Regions from separate parts of the Paenibacillus sp. JJ1683 genome, predicted to be linked through region 1. Evidence: a T-box and tRNA genes for the amino acid it is inferred to sense, from the RefSeq annotation. Region 1 holds a T-box; the other regions hold tRNA genes.
What was found. A T-box is a leader RNA that pairs with one kind of tRNA and senses whether it is charged. The one in region 1 lies ahead of tyrS (tyrosine--tRNA ligase), so its partner is inferred to be a tRNA-Tyr.
Positions count from the first base shown of each region.

Region 2: it encodes a tRNA-Tyr, which carries the amino acid that the T-box ahead of tyrS (tyrosine--tRNA ligase) is inferred to sense. The anticodon was not compared.
Region 3: it encodes a tRNA-Tyr, which carries the amino acid that the T-box ahead of tyrS (tyrosine--tRNA ligase) is inferred to sense. The anticodon was not compared.
Region 4: it encodes a tRNA-Tyr, which carries the amino acid that the T-box ahead of tyrS (tyrosine--tRNA ligase) is inferred to sense. The anticodon was not compared.

Region 1 is NZ_CM129820.1:3,563,456-3,567,730, reverse strand. It holds gene ACUC6J_RS15355 (transglycosylase domain-containing protein) at 1-1,077, opposite strand, end outside; T-box leader at 1,213-1,479, shown strand; gene tyrS (tyrosine--tRNA ligase) at 1,545-2,798, shown strand; gene ACUC6J_RS15345 (AraC family transcriptional regulator) at 2,995-3,861, shown strand; gene rpsD (30S ribosomal protein S4) at 3,939-4,275, opposite strand, start outside.
Region 2 is NZ_CM129820.1:4,728,713-4,732,987, forward strand. It holds gene sufC (Fe-S cluster assembly ATPase SufC) at 1-498, opposite strand, end outside; gene ACUC6J_RS20365 (MarR family transcriptional regulator) at 479-1,000, opposite strand; gene ACUC6J_RS20370 (hypothetical protein) at 1,229-1,450, shown strand; tRNA gene ACUC6J_RS20375 (tRNA-Leu) at 2,074-2,152, opposite strand; tRNA gene ACUC6J_RS20380 (tRNA-Cys) at 2,164-2,238, opposite strand; tRNA gene ACUC6J_RS20385 (tRNA-Gly) at 2,251-2,322, opposite strand; tRNA gene ACUC6J_RS20390 (tRNA-Gln) at 2,329-2,403, opposite strand; tRNA gene ACUC6J_RS20395 (tRNA-His) at 2,413-2,485, opposite strand; tRNA gene ACUC6J_RS20400 (tRNA-Trp) at 2,504-2,577, opposite strand; tRNA gene ACUC6J_RS20405 (tRNA-Tyr) at 2,585-2,670, opposite strand; tRNA gene ACUC6J_RS20410 (tRNA-Thr) at 2,675-2,750, opposite strand; tRNA gene ACUC6J_RS20415 (tRNA-Phe) at 2,773-2,845, opposite strand; tRNA gene ACUC6J_RS20420 (tRNA-Asp) at 2,883-2,959, opposite strand; tRNA gene ACUC6J_RS20425 (tRNA-Met) at 2,975-3,051, opposite strand; tRNA gene ACUC6J_RS20430 (tRNA-Val) at 3,078-3,153, opposite strand; tRNA gene ACUC6J_RS20435 (tRNA-Glu) at 3,222-3,293, opposite strand; tRNA gene ACUC6J_RS20440 (tRNA-Ser) at 3,311-3,402, opposite strand; tRNA gene ACUC6J_RS20445 (tRNA-Asn) at 3,406-3,481, opposite strand; rRNA gene ACUC6J_RS20450 (23S ribosomal RNA) at 3,547-4,275, opposite strand, start outside.
Region 3 is NZ_CM129820.1:552,413-556,687, reverse strand. It holds gene ACUC6J_RS02495 (DUF418 domain-containing protein) at 1-1,284, shown strand, start outside; tRNA gene ACUC6J_RS02490 (tRNA-Gly) at 2,086-2,156, opposite strand; tRNA gene ACUC6J_RS02485 (tRNA-Pro) at 2,165-2,241, opposite strand; tRNA gene ACUC6J_RS02480 (tRNA-Leu) at 2,249-2,328, opposite strand; tRNA gene ACUC6J_RS02475 (tRNA-Arg) at 2,341-2,417, opposite strand; tRNA gene ACUC6J_RS02470 (tRNA-Gly) at 2,423-2,497, opposite strand; tRNA gene ACUC6J_RS02465 (tRNA-Leu) at 2,509-2,589, opposite strand; tRNA gene ACUC6J_RS02460 (tRNA-Lys) at 2,602-2,677, opposite strand; tRNA gene ACUC6J_RS02455 (tRNA-Gln) at 2,682-2,756, opposite strand; tRNA gene ACUC6J_RS02450 (tRNA-Tyr) at 2,859-2,944, opposite strand; tRNA gene ACUC6J_RS02445 (tRNA-Thr) at 2,949-3,024, opposite strand; tRNA gene ACUC6J_RS02440 (tRNA-Asp) at 3,038-3,114, opposite strand; tRNA gene ACUC6J_RS02435 (tRNA-Met) at 3,140-3,213, opposite strand; tRNA gene ACUC6J_RS02430 (tRNA-Val) at 3,243-3,318, opposite strand; tRNA gene ACUC6J_RS02425 (tRNA-Glu) at 3,328-3,399, opposite strand; tRNA gene ACUC6J_RS02420 (tRNA-Ser) at 3,419-3,510, opposite strand; tRNA gene ACUC6J_RS02415 (tRNA-Asn) at 3,514-3,589, opposite strand; tRNA gene ACUC6J_RS02410 (tRNA-Ala) at 3,594-3,669, opposite strand; rRNA gene rrf (5S ribosomal RNA) at 3,750-3,866, opposite strand; rRNA gene ACUC6J_RS02400 (23S ribosomal RNA) at 4,016-4,275, opposite strand, start outside.
Region 4 is NZ_CM129820.1:442,640-446,914, reverse strand. It holds gene ACUC6J_RS01980 (PAS domain-containing sensor histidine kinase) at 1-141, shown strand, start outside; tRNA gene ACUC6J_RS01975 (tRNA-Gly) at 348-418, opposite strand; tRNA gene ACUC6J_RS01970 (tRNA-Pro) at 428-501, opposite strand; tRNA gene ACUC6J_RS01965 (tRNA-Arg) at 524-600, opposite strand; tRNA gene ACUC6J_RS01960 (tRNA-Cys) at 627-697, opposite strand; tRNA gene ACUC6J_RS01955 (tRNA-Gly) at 708-782, opposite strand; tRNA gene ACUC6J_RS01950 (tRNA-Leu) at 789-876, opposite strand; tRNA gene ACUC6J_RS01945 (tRNA-Lys) at 892-967, opposite strand; tRNA gene ACUC6J_RS01940 (tRNA-Gln) at 972-1,046, opposite strand; tRNA gene ACUC6J_RS01935 (tRNA-His) at 1,065-1,137, opposite strand; tRNA gene ACUC6J_RS01930 (tRNA-Tyr) at 1,157-1,242, opposite strand; tRNA gene ACUC6J_RS01925 (tRNA-Thr) at 1,247-1,322, opposite strand; tRNA gene ACUC6J_RS01920 (tRNA-Phe) at 1,348-1,420, opposite strand; tRNA gene ACUC6J_RS01915 (tRNA-Asp) at 1,472-1,548, opposite strand; tRNA gene ACUC6J_RS01910 (tRNA-Met) at 1,574-1,647, opposite strand; tRNA gene ACUC6J_RS01905 (tRNA-Val) at 1,677-1,752, opposite strand; tRNA gene ACUC6J_RS01900 (tRNA-Glu) at 1,760-1,831, opposite strand; tRNA gene ACUC6J_RS01895 (tRNA-Ser) at 1,863-1,954, opposite strand; tRNA gene ACUC6J_RS01890 (tRNA-Met) at 1,958-2,031, opposite strand; tRNA gene ACUC6J_RS01885 (tRNA-Asn) at 2,065-2,140, opposite strand; tRNA gene ACUC6J_RS01880 (tRNA-Ala) at 2,145-2,220, opposite strand; tRNA gene ACUC6J_RS01875 (tRNA-Ile) at 2,243-2,319, opposite strand; rRNA gene rrf (5S ribosomal RNA) at 2,356-2,472, opposite strand; rRNA gene ACUC6J_RS01865 (23S ribosomal RNA) at 2,623-4,275, opposite strand, start outside.

The sequences.
Region 1 (4,275 bases):
TACCATATAGCCGCCTGTGCGAAGCTGCTGTTCAGCTTCTTTGAGCATGTCGTTATCATCCTTGATTTTGGTATCTGCACTGGCATTAGCTGCTTGACTCGGATTGGTGACAGACATGAGTGCCTGAGCAGCTTGCCGCTCTGTTTCCATCATAAGATATGGATAGGTGTTATAAGCCTTAACAGTGCGTGGTGCTAGAGATTTTTTGATATCAAAAGCCATCGCTTCATCATATTGTGCTTTATTGATTTTGTTCTCCTCCAGCATTCGGCTGAGCACCAGGTGCTGGCGGTTAATCGCTCTTTTAAATCCGGCTTCATTAAACTCACCTTTACCGTTGTAAGCAGAATAAGAAGAAGGGAGTTGCGGCAGACCTGCCAGATAGGCAGCTTGGGCTACATTAAGCTTGCCCAAATCATTCTCATTAAAAATACCTTTGGCCGCTGCTTTAATACCAAAGACGTTGTAACCGCTTGATCCGTTACCGAAAGGTACCTTATTGAGATAGGCTGTAATTATTTGCTGCTTGCTCAGGAAGCGCTCAAGGCGCAGAGATAGCAAAATTTCTTTGACCTTGCGGTCATCCGTACGATCAAGATTTAAAAAGACACGACGTGCAAGCTGCTGGGTAAGCGTACTCCCTCCAGTTTGTACGGATTCATGTAGTGCCTTTTGCTTCACAGCACGCAGCGTTCCCGACAAATCGACACCTTTATGCTCGTAAAAATGATTATCTTCAATGGCAATAACTGCGTCAATGACGAGCTGAGGAATCTCCTTAAACGTAACAGGTCTTCGATCTTCCTCGGTCCGAAGCTGCCCGATGGGAGAGCCATCATTAAAATAAGCGAAGCCTGTAATTGCATTTTTATCTACTTCCTGTAGAATCGTAGATCTGGAACGCACGGGCTCGTTTTTTACAATAGAAGCAACATAGCCAGCGGCGGTTCCCCCTGCGAATAGTGCCCCCATAAAACCGATGATGACGACCCACTTTATGACACGGCCGAGCCTTCGCATGGTTCTCCGTAAGCGGGAAGGCTTAGGCTCTGATACATTGTTTTTTTCTTCAACCATTAAGTCTTCCTCCTTTATAACAGCCATTATTATAGCATAAAATTACAAAATGAACCCATATGCTAAAAAGCCTGTCTTTTGGTGTCGTTGACTACATAAAAACAGTGTGTTATAAATAGGTCAAAGTAAATATCGTGAAAAGCAGAGAAAGACTTCAGTAGAAGGCGGAATCACGTTGTGCAGAGAGCCGATGGGTGGTGTGAATCGGTAGCGTCCCTCCTTTGAATTACCGTCTGGAGCTGTCTGGATGAATGGAAGCTTTTGCAGGTTTGCGAAGCTCTCCATAGTAATCCGGTACCGGGTGTAAACCCGTTATAGGAATGAAGTGAAAGAAACGTTGGTTTTTTGCATACGTTTCTTTAATTAGGGTGGTAACGCGAGTAGCTCCTTCTCGTCCCTTGGGATGAAAGGGGCTTTTTGGTTTGTTTAAATAGTAATTATTGGATGGAAAATAGGAGGGATTCAGGATGAAGTGGGAAGAATTGAAGCCTGAGCAACAGGCAGAGGTAGAACGACAACTAGAAGTGATCCGTCGTGGAGTAGCGGAAATTGTACCTGAGGATGAGCTGAAGCGTAAGGTTATTAAATCGGTTGTTAGCGGCGAGCCACTTAAAATTAAGCTGGGTCTAGATCCGTCTGCACCCGATATTCATATCGGACATACGGTTGTTATGCACAAACTGCGCCAGTTCCAGGAATTAGGGCATCAAGTGCAACTGATTATCGGAGATTTTACAGGCAGAATTGGTGATCCGACAGGTAAATCGGAGACCCGCAAGCAACTGACTGAGGAAGATGTACAACGTAATGCACAAACATACAAGGAACAAATTTTTAAGATTCTCGATCCTGAAAAGACAAAGGTATACTACAATTCCGAATGGTTAGGACCGATGTCTTTTGCGGATGTGGTAACTCTGTCTGCCAAAGTAACGGTTGCCCGTATGTTGGAGCGGGATGATTTTACAAAAAGGTACCAAAACGGCTTGCCGATCAGCATCCATGAGTTCTTTTACCCGCTGATGCAGGGCATGGACTCTGTGGCTCTCCAAAGCGATATAGAATTGGGAGGAACAGACCAAAAGTTTAATCTGCTGATGGGCAGAACCCTGCAAAAGGAATACGGAGTAGAACCGCAGGCAACCATTACATTGCCACTGCTTGAGGGGCTTGATGGCGTTCAAAAGATGAGTAAAAGTTTGGGTAACTACATTGGTGTGGATGAGGAGCCAAATGAAATTTATGGTAAATCGATGTCCGTTCCTGATGAGTTGATGCTGAAATATTTTGAGCTTGCAACGGATATTACCAATGAGGAGCTGGCAGAGCTGGCGAAAGGTGTTAAGGAGGGTTCGGTGCATCCACGTGATGCCAAAATGAAACTGGCCGGAACATTAGTGCGCATGTACCACGGTGAAGAGGCGGCAGAAGCGGCCAAGCAGCATTTTGTGACTGTATTCCAACAACGCGCGCTTCCTGATGACATTGAAGAATTCACCTTAACAGCAGATCAGTTAGAAGAAGGTGGCGTTCGTGTGATCCAGTTGCTGACTCATCTAGGCTTTGCAGCATCTAACGGTGAGGCCAAGCGTAGTATTCAGCAGGGGTCGGTCAAAATTAATGAAGAGAAGTGGACCGATGTGAACGAAGCATACAAGCCGCAGGAAGGCGACATTGTACAGGTAGGTAAACGGAAATTTGCTAAGATCAAGCTTGGATAATTAAAATACATTTAAAAGCAGCGTTGAGATTGATCTCGTATCTCAGTGCTGCTTTTTTTATTTCTACCAAGCGAAAAGCCGTGGTAAACTTAGCACAAATAATCAAACAAATAGATACAGAGTTTTACATAATGAATACGTGGGTTGCCCAATGTGGGTGAAGTCTAGATAAATAACAAGTGTGGGGAAGGATTATATGGACTACTTTAAACGAATTCAGTGTGCGATTGAGTTTATTGAATTGAATCTCCGGGAAGATTTAAAAATTGCCGAGATTGCTTCACAGGCATACTTTTCAGCTTTTCATTTCCAGCGGGTTTTTCAGGCCATTTCGGGTTTTACAGTTCAACAATATATAAGAAGGAGAAGATTGTCCGAGGCGGCAAAACGGCTAAAGCAATCCAACCAAAAGGTATTGGACATAGCTATTGAGTATCAGTACAACTCGCAAGAAGCTTTTACTCGCGCTTTTGAAAAAAGTTTTGGGATCACCCCTGGGAAATATCGTAACTGTGATATTGAGCTTTCTGATCAAAGTAAAATCAATTTTCTGGATTACAAAAAAAACGCAACGGAGGAATTAGAGGTGAACAAGCCTGTGATACTGCAACTCGAAACGACCAAAATTGTAGGATATGAATATAAAACAAATCTCAATAATGAGCAGCATTATAAAGAAATCCCAGGATTTTATGAACACTTTGGCGCACATGAATATTTTATGTGTATTCCAAATAAAATCGCACCGGGAATGTCATATGGGATTGCCTGTCGATTTGAAGACAACGGTGCATTTTCATTTGTGGTGGGTGAGGCCGTTGAAGAAGAATCAAAAGAACTGGCTGAGGGTTTCATATATATGGAGATTCCAGCAGGAAAGTATGCTGAGTTTGACGCTTCAGGTTCAAATGGACGAGTTCAGAGTATACGAGATTTTATCTACGGCACATGGCTTCCTAATTCTAATTTTGAACGGAGGGAGGGACCTGATTTTGAAATTACGGACGTGATGAATTCCTATCCTGATCATTTGAATATGAAAGTGTACATCCCTATTGAATAAAACTCTCAGGCTTAATGCGTGGGGAATATAAAAAGCACCCGAATGAATTCGGGTGCTTTTTGGTGCTAATGCAAGGATTAGCGGTTGTAGAATTCGACGATTTGTTTTTCATCGATATCTTGGGACAATTCAGCACGCTCAGGCAAACGAATGTATTTACCTTCCAGAGCTGCGTCATTGTACTCCAGGTAAGCTGCCAAGTGGTTACGGTTTTCCAAAGCTTCTTTGATGGAAGACAGGGAACGACTTCTTTCACGAAGACCGATCACGTCGCCAAGGCTTACTTGGTAAGAAGCGATGTCAACTTTTTTGCCGTTCACAGTAACGTGACCATGAGCTACCAATTGACGTGCGCCTGCACGGGAATTAGCAAAGCCAAGACGGAATACAAGGTTGTCCAGGCGGCTTTCCAGC
Region 2 (4,275 bases), 1.2 Mb from region 1:
AAACTTGGGTTCAAGTAGCATCATTTGCAAAATCTCATTCCGCTTTTTTTCACCGCCAGAGAATCCCTCATTCAAATAACGATGCACAAATTCCGGGTTCATCTCCAGCCCCTTCATTTTGCTCTCCATTTCACGGATAAAACGGATTAAGGATATCTCATCGCCTTCTTCACGCCGTGCATTGATGGCACTTCTGAGAAAATCCGAGTTGGTCACGCCAGCAATTTCACTTGGGTATTGCATAGCGAGGAACAAGCCTGCCTGGGCACGCTCATCCACCTCCATCTCCAGAAGGTCTTCATTGTCCAATGTCACCTTACCGCCAGTAACCTCATATTTGGGATGGCCCATTAAAGCTGAAGCCAATGTACTTTTCCCCGTCCCATTAGGCCCCATAATCGCATGAATCTCTCCGCCATGAATCTCCAGTGTGAGCCCTTTTAAAATTTCTTTCCCTTCAATCTTGGATCTTAATTCCTCAATCTTTAATGTCGTCATTTATCATAAACTTCCCTTCGGAGTATTCTTCGGCACGCGCCACCAAATCACTCATAAATTTTCCAATAGTCTGCAGCTCAACCTCTGAATAGGATTCAATGAATTGGTAAAACCTTTCTTCTTTTTCTTTGTGCAGTTCTTTATGCAAATGATAAACGTGTCTTCCCTTATCCGTTAAACTAAAGTAAATCTCCTTACGATTGCTGTTCAGTTGACTTTTCATAATGAAGCCCATTTCCAGCAGCTTTGCACTAATTTTAGTAATACTAGCTTTGGACAACCCCATCTTCTCCACAATCCCGGTATGATTTATCGGTTCATAATCACCAATGCAATCAATAACGTGTACACTAGTAATATTGTTGGAGAGCATGTCAATCTGGTACTTTCTGGCCTGTTGCCGAAACGAGTTAATTTCTTGTTCAGTATACAGCTCATTCAGATGTAGCATTTTAATATATTGCTCGTAAAGATGACCTTTAAAATGATTTTGAAACTCCAATTTCTCAATCTCCCCTCTTTTGTAGTAGTTGCAGACCAAGTTTAGTGTCACCATTAGATTATTTTTGTTCACTAGTAAACAAAGTTATATTAACACAATTGATATTGATTATCAATATCAATTGTGTTAAATGTGATACAATTTTGGAGGCACTTTTCATCATGGGTTTGTTGTCATTGTCATCGGCCTCAGGCTGTGTTTTGACTAGAGCACGTTCTGGAAATGGTTTTGAATACCTCTGATCAATCCTGCTTTGCGGGGGTTGAACAATGGAACCAATTCGGCACCACCCGGATGGATCTGGTAACCGAAGCCAAGTCCAATACCGTTGCCTATGAACGTCATGGTACACCTGCCAAAGACCGGGGTCGCTATCGTAAAAAGGACAAAGGTGGTGCTTGGCCGAGCTGTTTTAAAGCCGTATCGCCGCGTTTGAGTACGCTATCGTGAGCATGTATAGCAATGAATAATCAGTCAGTTACCTGTGTCTGGATATGTTATGAGGCCAAAGAGTATACCAAAAACTGTGGTTTTTGCTGGTGAATCCGAACAGGCGATGCTCCATTCTAGCCAGCACCGATCTGACACTGGAGATGACCTAGATCATCGAACTTTATCCGCCCAGTTCAAAATCAAATGCACCTTCTGGGCGCTAAAGCAATCCATCGGCGGATTAGCTACCACTTTTGTAGCAAATCCATTCCGAAGCTCAACTGGTATTTGAAAAAGGATCGGGTTCACCCTCTGGAGTTGTTGGAAGAGGAGAAAGCGCAACGGGACATCCGCCTAACTGTAAAGATGAGAATGGTAAACGATAACCAAAATGGATCCCTACGGGGCTTAAGATAAAAGGAACCAAGAAAAGAGCCGAAATCTTGCTTCAGGAAGCCAGAAAGAATTATCATATGGAAGGACAAGCACTCGCGGTTGAAAACGAAGATATGCTGCAAGAGTAAAAGCGGCTACTCCATCCGGTAATCAAAGGTGTCTTCAGCTCAAGCAATGAGTGGGGTACTAAAGCTCAAATAAAAAAAGTTCATTAGAGAATGTCTCTAATGAACTTTTTTAGTTAATACCGGCGAGAGGACTCGAACCTCCACGGTTTCCCACTCGATTTTGAGTCGAGCGCGTCTGCCATTCCGCCACGCCGGCATATTTAATTATGGAGGCGCCACCCAGATTTGAACTGGGGAATAAAGCTTTTGCAGAGCTTTGCCTTACCACTTGGCTATGGCGCCAGAATATAACTAAGCGGACGACGGGAATCGAACCCGCGACCCTCGCCTTGGCAAGGCGATGCTCTACCGCTGAGCCACGTCCGCATAAGATGGCTGGGGATATAGGATTTGAACCTATGCATGACGGAGTCAAAGTCCGTTGCCTTACCGCTTGGCTAATCCCCAATAAGAAAGGGCGGCCGATGGGGCTTGAACCCACGAATGCCGGAGTCACAGTCCGGTGCGTTAACCACTTCGCCACGACCGCCACAGGAAAATAAGTAATTGGCAGGGGCAGCAGGAATTGAACCCACACCAACGGTTTTGGAGACCGTTGTTCTACCTTTAAACTATGCCCCTATAAAACTGGTGGAGGATGATGGATTCGAACCACCGAACCCGTAAGGGAGCAGATTTACAGTCTGATGCGTTTGGCCACTTCGCTAATCCTCCAAAATGGTGCCGGCGAGAGGACTTGAACCCCCAACCTACTGATTACAAGTCAGTTGCTCTACCAATTGAGCTACACCGGCACAAAAACTATTCAATTAAAAGTGGCTCGGGACGGAATCGAACCGCCGACACGAGGATTTTCAGTCCTCTGCTCTACCGACTGAGCTACCGAGCCTCACAATAAGACTCTTTACCAAGCAATGTATTACTAATGGCGGAACTGACGGGATTCGAACCCGCGATCTCCTGCGTGACAGGCAGGCATGTTAGGCCTCTACACCACAGTTCCATAATATATTTAAATTGGTTGCGGGGGCAGGATTTGAACCTGCGACCTTCGGGTTATGAGCCCGACGAGCTACCGAACTGCTCCACCCCGCGACAGTAATAAGTATTTACTTTTTAAATGGTGGAGGCTGAGGGGATCGAACCCCCGACCCTCTGCTTGTAAGGCAGATGCTCTCCCAGCTGAGCTAAGCCTCCTCAACGGAACACTTTTCATATTATACCACAACAAACTTTTTATTGCAACTTTTGTGATTATTTTTTTATGACCCGTAGGGGATTCGAACCCCTGTTACCTCCGTGAAAGGGAGGTGTCTTAACCCCTTGACCAACGGGCCATACTATAAAATAATTCTGGCGGAGAGAGAGGGATTCGAACCCTCGAGACGCTTTTGGCGCCTACACGATTTCCAATCGTGCTCCTTCGGCCAACTCGGACACCTCTCCATATGGCTCCCCGAACAGGACTCGAACCTGTGACAACTCGATTAACAGTCGAGTGCTCTACCAACTGAGCTATCAGGGAATATTAACATTTGTTTCAAGGTTACACCCTGAAAACTGGATCCGAAACTCATTGCGTCTTATCTTTAGGATAAGCCCTCGACCGATTAGTATTGGTCAGCTCCATGCATTACTGCACTTCCACCCCCAACCTATCTACCTCGTCGTCTTCAAGGGGTCTTACTAATTGGGAAATCTCATCTTGAGGGGGGCTTCACGCTTAGATGCTTTCAGCGCTTATCCCTTCCGTACATAGCTACCCAGCGGTGCTCCTGGCGGAACAACTGGTACACCAGCGGTACGTCCATCCCGGTCCTCTCGTACTAAGGACAGCTCCTCTCAAATTTCCTACGCCCACGACAGATAGGGACCGAACTGTCTCACGACGTTCTGAACCCAGCTCGCGTACCGCTTTAATGGGCGAACAGCCCAACCCTTGGGACCTACTTCAGCCCCAGGATGCGATGAGCCGACATCGAGGTGCCAAACCTCCCCGTCGATGTGGACTCTTGGGGGAGATAAGCCTGTTATCCCCAGGGTAGCTTTTATCCGTTGAGCGATGGCCCTTCCATGCGGTACCACCGGATCACTAAGCCCGACTTTCGTCCCTGCTCGACTTGTAGGTCTCGCAGTCAAGCTCCCTTCTGCCTTTGCACTCTTCGAATGATTTCCAACCATTCTGAGGGAACCTTGGGGCGCCTCCGTTACTCTTTAGGAGGCGACCGCCCCAGTCAAACTGCCCACCTGACACTGTCCTCGCACCGGATCACGGTACCAAGTTAGAACCTAGATACGATCAGGGTGGTATCCCAAGGA
Region 3 (4,275 bases), 2.7 Mb from region 1:
CTAAGTAGCATCAAACTGACAAGCAGATCTGTCAGAAAATATGAGGGGGACACAAAGATTGAAGATCCGGTTGCTAATAACATGGATAATAAAGCAGTGGACACATCAGGGACCACCTCATCTCACGACAGTACAGAAACCGATAATCTCCCCCAAAGCTCTGTGACAGAGCCACGGAGAAAGACACACAGCATCAAAGGACGTCTCGTTGCGCTTGATGCTGCGCGCGGACTGGCCGTGCTGGGAATGTATTTGCAGCATTTCGGATCAAATCCAAGCGTTTCTGCAATTGTTTCCGGAAATACCACCCTATTATTTGTGTTGTGCGGCGGTATCTCCTATTCTATTATGGGACAGCGTATGATGGATCGGGGAGCAGAGGCGACCGCTTTTCGTGCACGAATGCTGGCCCGTGCGGTGTTTGTTGATATTATTGGTTATTTGCTTATTATGCTGAACACTTCATACGGCATCATTTTGCCTGCCTATGCAGCTATGTTTGTGTTGGCCCTCATGTTATTTCGTCGTTCGACCCGCACCATTGTTACAACAGCAATAGTTTTGCTCGTAACGGCCCCGCCGCTAATGATTCTTGGATCAAGCATTTTCTCAAAAGCTTATCTTCTTGGTGATATCGCGGGAGGTCCGATGTCTGCCCTCGCCTTGACTCCTGCATTTGTTGCTGGTATGGCCATTGGCCGCGTTGACCTCACCAGATTACGTACAGCCCTCTCACTCGCAGGCAGCGGTATCGTTATGCTTGTTATTGGCAAAGTAATGGCCGCTTTTGTGCTTCCGAATTGGAATCTTCACTTTGAACAATGGCTGATAAGTGTGCAAGGAACTGCTCCTGTACAGCCGGATGAATACGCAATTTGGCCTCTTAATACGGAATCACCGATGTGGCAGCTCCTTTTGGGAACGGCTCCGCACACCGCTTCGACATTCCAGACGATGATAGGATTAGGAATTTCATTTTTGGTAATGGGAGTTACGTGCCTCGTATCCAAAAAAACTTCCGCTGTATTAATGCCTTTCGCAGCAGTCGGACGTGTCGCCCTGACCATGTATGCCTTTCAGTTTGTAGTGGTGTGGATTCTTGATCTGACAAAGATTGGGCACAGTCTGGATGGAATTCCTTTCGGCAACGTAATGATCGCAGTTGCAACACTACTGCTGGGATTATTGATTGCTCAGCGTGCTGTTGGTCCGCTTGAAGGATTGATGCGCCGCTTTGGCCGATTGTTCAGCTCTACCCAACCAGTCTCACAAACTGTAAAGTAGATAGCCTTCTTGATACTCTATATAACGGACTAATCAAAAAAGATACAAGATAAAAAGTTCGCTATCTGTATAAAAAGCCTACAGAAGGTGTCTAGATTAACTAGGGTAATAAGATAATCATTGAACAGAGTTATCAGGAAGGAACTAATTCCTTGCTATTTTCCCCCGGATTATCCGGGGGGCTTATCCCCGCCGTTTTAGCAACACCCAGTATCGTAATTAGGATTTCTTTGACTGTTTTCTGAATTCTTCTTGTCTCGCTGATTTTTCTAAGCTGCTATATAGTCTTTGTTTTCTTATCCATCCAATACGCTCCTATCGGACACTCCTGACTGCTTCAGATGCTGAACAAAGATATCGTACATTGAACTCATTTTATGACCCTTATTTTTCGCATAAGACCATGAAGCCACCTACTACACGTATGTATTATGAAAATTCACATTCTTTGCCGCCATTGAGCTACATAAAAGTGCCAACCGGAATTGCACTATTCCTAGCAGATATATTGTTAACGCCTAAAGAATGGGCGTGCGCAACCTAAATGTAACTCGCTGGACTTCAATCGCTCGCGGAGGGCATTTTACTGCCATGGAAGAGCCTGAGCTTTTAGCTCAGGACATTCGTGCCTTCTACAAACCTTTTAGAGCAAAAAATAAATATTAACCAAGGTCCGCCCCGTGCATTAACTGGATTAATAAGAAGAGCTATTATAAGCGGTCGTAATCTAACGGGAAACGATAGCTTAATAAATACAAAAAGAAGAGATGGCATAAGCCATCTCTTCTTTCATCTATATAAAGCGGGTGATGGGAATCGAACCCACGCTACCAGCTTGGAAGGCTGGAGTTCTACCATTGAACTACACCCGCAAAAAAAGTGGTCGGGATGACACGATTTGAACATGCGACCCCCTGGTCCCAAACCAGGTGCTCTACCAAGCTGAGCTACATCCCGAAATAGATGCCGGTGAGAGGACTCGAACCTCCACGGTTTCCCTCACGATTTTGAGTCGCGCGCGTCTGCCAATTCCGCCACACCGGCTTATGAAATTAATGGCGCGCCCTGAGAGATTCGAACTCCCGGCCTTTTGATTCGTAGTCAAACGCTCTATCCAGCTGAGCTAAGGGCGCAAATATGGAGCGGACGACGGGAATCGAACCCGCGACCCTCGCCTTGGCAAGGCGATGCTCTACCGCTGAGCCACGTCCGCAAAAACAGGTATGCGCGTGGAGGGACTTGAACCCCCACGTCAAAGACGCTAGATCCTAAGTCTAGTGCGTCTGCCAATTCCGCCACACGCGCATACAATGATAATGGTGAGCCATGAAGGACTCGAACCTTCGACACCCTGATTAAAAGTCAGGTGCTCTACCAACTGAGCTAATGGCTCTTAATGGCTGGGGATATAGGATTTGAACCTATGCATGACGGAGTCAAAGTCCGTTGCCTTACCGCTTGGCTAATCCCCATTATGTATTCAACAGGGCGATTGATGGGACTTGCACCCACAAATGCCATAGCCACAATTCAGTACGTTAACCCATTCGTCACGACCACCATGGCAATAAAACTGGTGGAGGATGATGGATTCGAACCACCGAACCCGTAAGGGAGCAGATTTACAGTCTGATGCGTTTGGCCACTTCGCTAATCCTCCAAAATGGTGCCGGCGAGAGGACTTGAACCCCCAACCTACTGATTACAAGTCAGTTGCTCTACCAGTTGAGCTACACCGGCATATTAAATTAAATGGCGGAACTGACGGGATTCGAACCCGCGATCTCCTGCGTGACAGGCAGGCATGTTAGGCCTCTACACCACAGTTCCAGAGGCATTTCCAACAGGAAATTAATTGCGGGGGCAGGATTTGAACCTACGACCTTCGGGTTATGAGCCCGACGAGCTACCGAACTGCTCCACCCCGCGACATCAAAGGTATTTCTTAATACTATTAATGGTGGAGGCTGAGGGGATCGAACCCCCGACCCTCTGCTTGTAAGGCAGATGCTCTCCCAGCTGAGCTAAGCCTCCATACTACTATGACCCGTAGGGGATTCGAACCCCTGTTACCTCCGTGAAAGGGAGGTGTCTTAACCCCTTGACCAACGGGCCACATATCTATTATAAGAGCTGGCGGAGAGAGAGGGATTCGAACCCTCGAGACGCTTTTGGCGCCTACACGATTTCCAATCGTGCTCCTTCGGCCAACTCGGACACCTCTCCATATGGCTCCCCGAACAGGACTCGAACCTGTGACAACTCGATTAACAGTCGAGTGCTCTACCAACTGAGCTATCAGGGAATATTGGTGGAGCCAAGGGGGATCGAACCCCTGACCTCCTGCGTGCAAGGCAGGCGCTCTCCCAGCTGAGCTATAGCCCCATCTTAGACATAACACTTAATTCTGACTATATAGAGGTCAGTCTTACAGGCGAAAAAAAATCCCCAGAGAAGGGGCTTATGCTTGGCGGCGTCCTACTCTCCCAGGACCCTGCGGTCCAAGTACCATCGGCGCTGGAGGGCTTAACGGTCGTGTTCGGGATGGGTACGTGTGGAACCCCTCCGCTATCGCCACCAAACATGAATTTGCCTCGCAAATTCTTCCGTAAGGTTATTCGGTTCATCACGGATTGTGTGAATGAATAGCCATACGCTTGTCGTATGTACTTCTACATACCTTCAAGGTTACACCCTGAAAACTGGATCCGAAACTCATTGCGTCTTATCTTAGGATAAGCCCTCGACCGATTAGTATTGGTCAGCTCCATGCATTACTGCACTTCCACCCCCAACCTATCTACCTCGTCGTCTTCAAGGGGTCTTACATACTGGGAAATCTCATCTTGAGGGGGGCTTCACGCTTAGATGCTTTCAGCGCTTATCCCTTCCGTACATAGCTACCCAGCGGTGCTCCTGGCGGAACAACTGGTACACCAGCGGTACGTCCATCCCGGTCCTCTCGTACTAAGGACAGCTCCTCTCAAATTT
Region 4 (4,275 bases), 2.6 Mb from region 1:
ATTGGCTTTTCTGGAAAGTCCCGAGGAGAAGGAGTTGGATTGTTCAGCATGGAAGAACGAGCTAGAGGAGTAGGCGGCTTCTTGAGCATGACCTCTGCTCCAAATCAGGGAACCTCCATACAGCTGACCATACCAGTGTAAAACCTGTGTACTAGATCAGTTATCGGTGTATACTCACTGCAGGAGCAGAAGGAATACACCGATAGCAAGGATTATCGATAGTCAACACTTTTATAGAATCTATGGAAGATAAACATACAAAAAAAAGAGAGAGCTCTGTCCCCAGACAGGCTCTCTTTATTTATAAGGTGTCACCACTGAGGCAACAAGAATCCGCTATAGCAAAAAGCGGGTGATGGGAATCGAACCCACGCTACCAGCTTGGAAGGCTGGAGTTCTACCATTGAACTACACCCGCAAATCAGTATCGGGATGACACGATTTGAACATGCGACCCCCTGGTCCCAAACCAGGTGCTCTACCAAGCTGAGCTACATCCCGACATTATACATTTTTTAATAAATGGCGCGCCCTGAGAGATTCGAACTCCCGGCCTTTTGATTCGTAGTCAAACGCTCTATCCAGCTGAGCTAAGGGCGCATATTTAGTTCCATAATGAGCAGTCAAGGCGCCACCCAGATTTGAACTGGGGATGAAGCTTTTGCAGAGCTTTGCCTTACCACTTGGCTATGGCGCCGTATGGATAATGGAGCGGACGACGGGAATCGAACCCGCGACCCTCGCCTTGGCAAGGCGATGCTCTACCGCTGAGCCACGTCCGCAAAATATGGTGCGGTCGAGAGGACTCGAACCTCCACGGGGGGTTAGCCCACACGGACCTGAACCGTGCGCGTCTGCCAATTCCGCCACGACCGCAAAATAACTTATAAATGGTGAGCCATGAAGGACTCGAACCTTCGACACCCTGATTAAAAGTCAGGTGCTCTACCAACTGAGCTAATGGCTCTTAATGGCTGGGGATATAGGATTTGAACCTATGCATGACGGAGTCAAAGTCCGTTGCCTTACCGCTTGGCTAATCCCCATTAAATTAAGAATCAAAGGGCGGCCGATGGGGCTTGAACCCACGAATGCCGGAGTCACAGTCCGGTGCGTTAACCACTTCGCCACGACCGCCATATGATTATAAAAAGACTGGTGGAGGATGATGGATTCGAACCACCGAACCCGTAAGGGAGCAGATTTACAGTCTGATGCGTTTGGCCACTTCGCTAATCCTCCAAAATGGTGCCGGCGAGAGGACTTGAACCCCCAACCTACTGATTACAAGTCAGTTGCTCTACCAATTGAGCTACACCGGCACATTGCCAATTCCCACTTGAAAGGTGGCTCGGGACGGAATCGAACCGCCGACACGAGGATTTTCAGTCCTCTGCTCTACCGACTGAGCTACCGAGCCATGTTTTATTTTACAACTATATCATATAGTTCACACTATATGTAGTTAAAATGGCGGAACTGACGGGATTCGAACCCGCGATCTCCTGCGTGACAGGCAGGCATGTTAGGCCTCTACACCACAGTTCCAGAGACATTTCCAATAGGAAATTAATTGCGGGGGCAGGATTTGAACCTACGACCTTCGGGTTATGAGCCCGACGAGCTACCGAACTGCTCCACCCCGCGACATCAAAGATATTTCACAATATTATTAATGGTGGAGGCTGAGGGGATCGAACCCCCGACCCTCTGCTTGTAAGGCAGATGCTCTCCCAGCTGAGCTAAGCCTCCATAATTATGACCCGTAGGGGATTCGAACCCCTGTTACCTCCGTGAAAGGGAGGTGTCTTAACCCCTTGACCAACGGGCCTTGCAAAATGAATTCTGATTTAATAATTTTGTGGCGGAGAGAGAGGGATTCGAACCCTCGCACCACTTACGCAGTCTAACCCCTTAGCAGAGGGTCCCCTTATAGCCACTTGGGTATCTCTCCGAGTAGCGGCAGAGGGGATCGAACCCCCGACCTCACGGGTATGAACCGTACGCTCTAGCCAGCTGAGCTACGCCGCCACCTTATATATAAAATTCAGAAGTATTGAAATATGGCTCCCCGAACAGGACTCGAACCTGTGACAACTCGATTAACAGTCGAGTGCTCTACCAACTGAGCTATCAGGGAATATTGGTGGAGCCAAGGGGGATCGAACCCCTGACCTCCTGCGTGCAAGGCAGGCGCTCTCCCAGCTGAGCTATAGCCCCAAACTTTTAGTCAATCTAGAAATGGTGGGCCTTAGTGGACTCGAACCACCGACCTCACCCTTATCAGGGGTGCGCTCTAACCAGCTGAGCTAAAGGCCCTAATTCATTAAATTTTATCATCCTTTAAAGGATTTTGCTTGGCGGCGTCCTACTCTCCCAGGACCCTGCGGTCCAAGTACCATCGGCGCTGGAGGGCTTAACGGTCGTGTTCGGGATGGGTACGTGTGGAACCCCTCCGCTATCGCCACCAAACATGAATTTACACCGTAAATTCTTCCGTAAGGTTATTCGGTTCATCACGGATCGTGTGAATGAATAGCTATACGCTTGTCGTATGTACTTCTACATACCTTCAAGGTTACACCTTGAAAACTGGATCCGAAACTCATTGCGCCTTATCTTTAGGATAAGCCCTCGACCGATTAGTATTGGTCAGCTCCATGCATTACTGCACTTCCACCCCCAACCTATCTACCTCGTCGTCTTCAAGGGGTCTTACATACTGGGAAATCTCATCTTGAGGGGGGCTTCACGCTTAGATGCTTTCAGCGCTTATCCCTTCCGTACATAGCTACCCAGCGGTGCTCCTGGCGGAACAACTGGTACACCAGCGGTACGTCCATCCCGGTCCTCTCGTACTAAGGACAGCTCCTCTCAAATTTCCTACGCCCACGACAGATAGGGACCGAACTGTCTCACGACGTTCTGAACCCAGCTCGCGTACCGCTTTAATGGGCGAACAGCCCAACCCTTGGGACCTACTTCAGCCCCAGGATGCGATGAGCCGACATCGAGGTGCCAAACCTCCCCGTCGATGTGGACTCTTGGGGGAGATAAGCCTGTTATCCCCAGGGTAGCTTTTATCCGTTGAGCGATGGCCCTTCCATGCGGTACCACCGGATCACTAAGCCCGACTTTCGTCCCTGCTCGACTTGTAGGTCTCGCAGTCAAGCTCCCTTCTGCCTTTGCACTCTTCGAATGATTTCCAACCATTCTGAGGGAACCTTGGGGCGCCTCCGTTACTCTTTAGGAGGCGACCGCCCCAGTCAAACTGCCCACCTGACACTGTCCTCGCACCGGATCACGGTACCAAGTTAGAACCTAGATACGATCAGGGTGGTATCCCAAGGATGCCTCCCCTCAAGCTGGCGCTCAAGGCTCTACGGCTCCCACCTATCCTGTACAGATCGTACCCAAATTCAATATCAAGCTGCAGTAAAGCTCCATGGGGTCTTTCCGTCTTGTCGCGGGTAACCTGCATCTTCACAGGTATTAAAATTTCACCGGATCTCTCGTTGAGACAGCGCCCAAGTCGTTACGCCATTCGTGCGGGTCAGAATTTACCTGACAAGGAATTTCGCTACCTTAGGACCGTTATAGTTACGGCCGCCGTTTACTGGGGCTTCGGTTCATAGCTTCGCCCGAAGGCTTACCACTCCCCTTAACCTTCCAGCACCGGGCAGGCGTCAGCCCGTATACTTCGCCTTGCGGCTTCGCACAGACCTGTGTTTTTGCTAAACAGTCGCTTGGGCCTTTTCACTGCGGCCCCCTCGGGCTATTCACCCTACCGAGGCACCCCTTCTCCCGAAGTTACGGGGTCATTTTGCCGAGTTCCTTAACGAGAGTTCTTCCGCGCGCCTTAGAATTCTCTTCTCGCCTACCTGTGTCGGTTTGCGGTACGGGCACCTTCTCCTGGCTAGAGGCTTTTCTTGGCAGTCTGAGATCATGACCTTCGCTACTATAATTTTCGCTCCCCATCACAGCCCAGCCTTAACGATGTGCGGATTTGCCTACACATCAGCCTCACTGCTTAGACGGACATCCATCAGTCCGCGTCACTACCCTACTGCGTCACCCCATCGCTCATAGCGGATTACGGTGGTACAGGAATTTCTACCTGTTGTCCTTCGACTACGCCTATCGGCCTCGCCTTAGGTCCCGACTTACCCTGAGCGGACGAACCTTCCTCAGGAACCCTTAGGCTTTCGGCGGATCTGATTCTCACAGATCTTTTCGTTACTCATACCGGCATTCTCACTTGAATGCAGTCCAGCG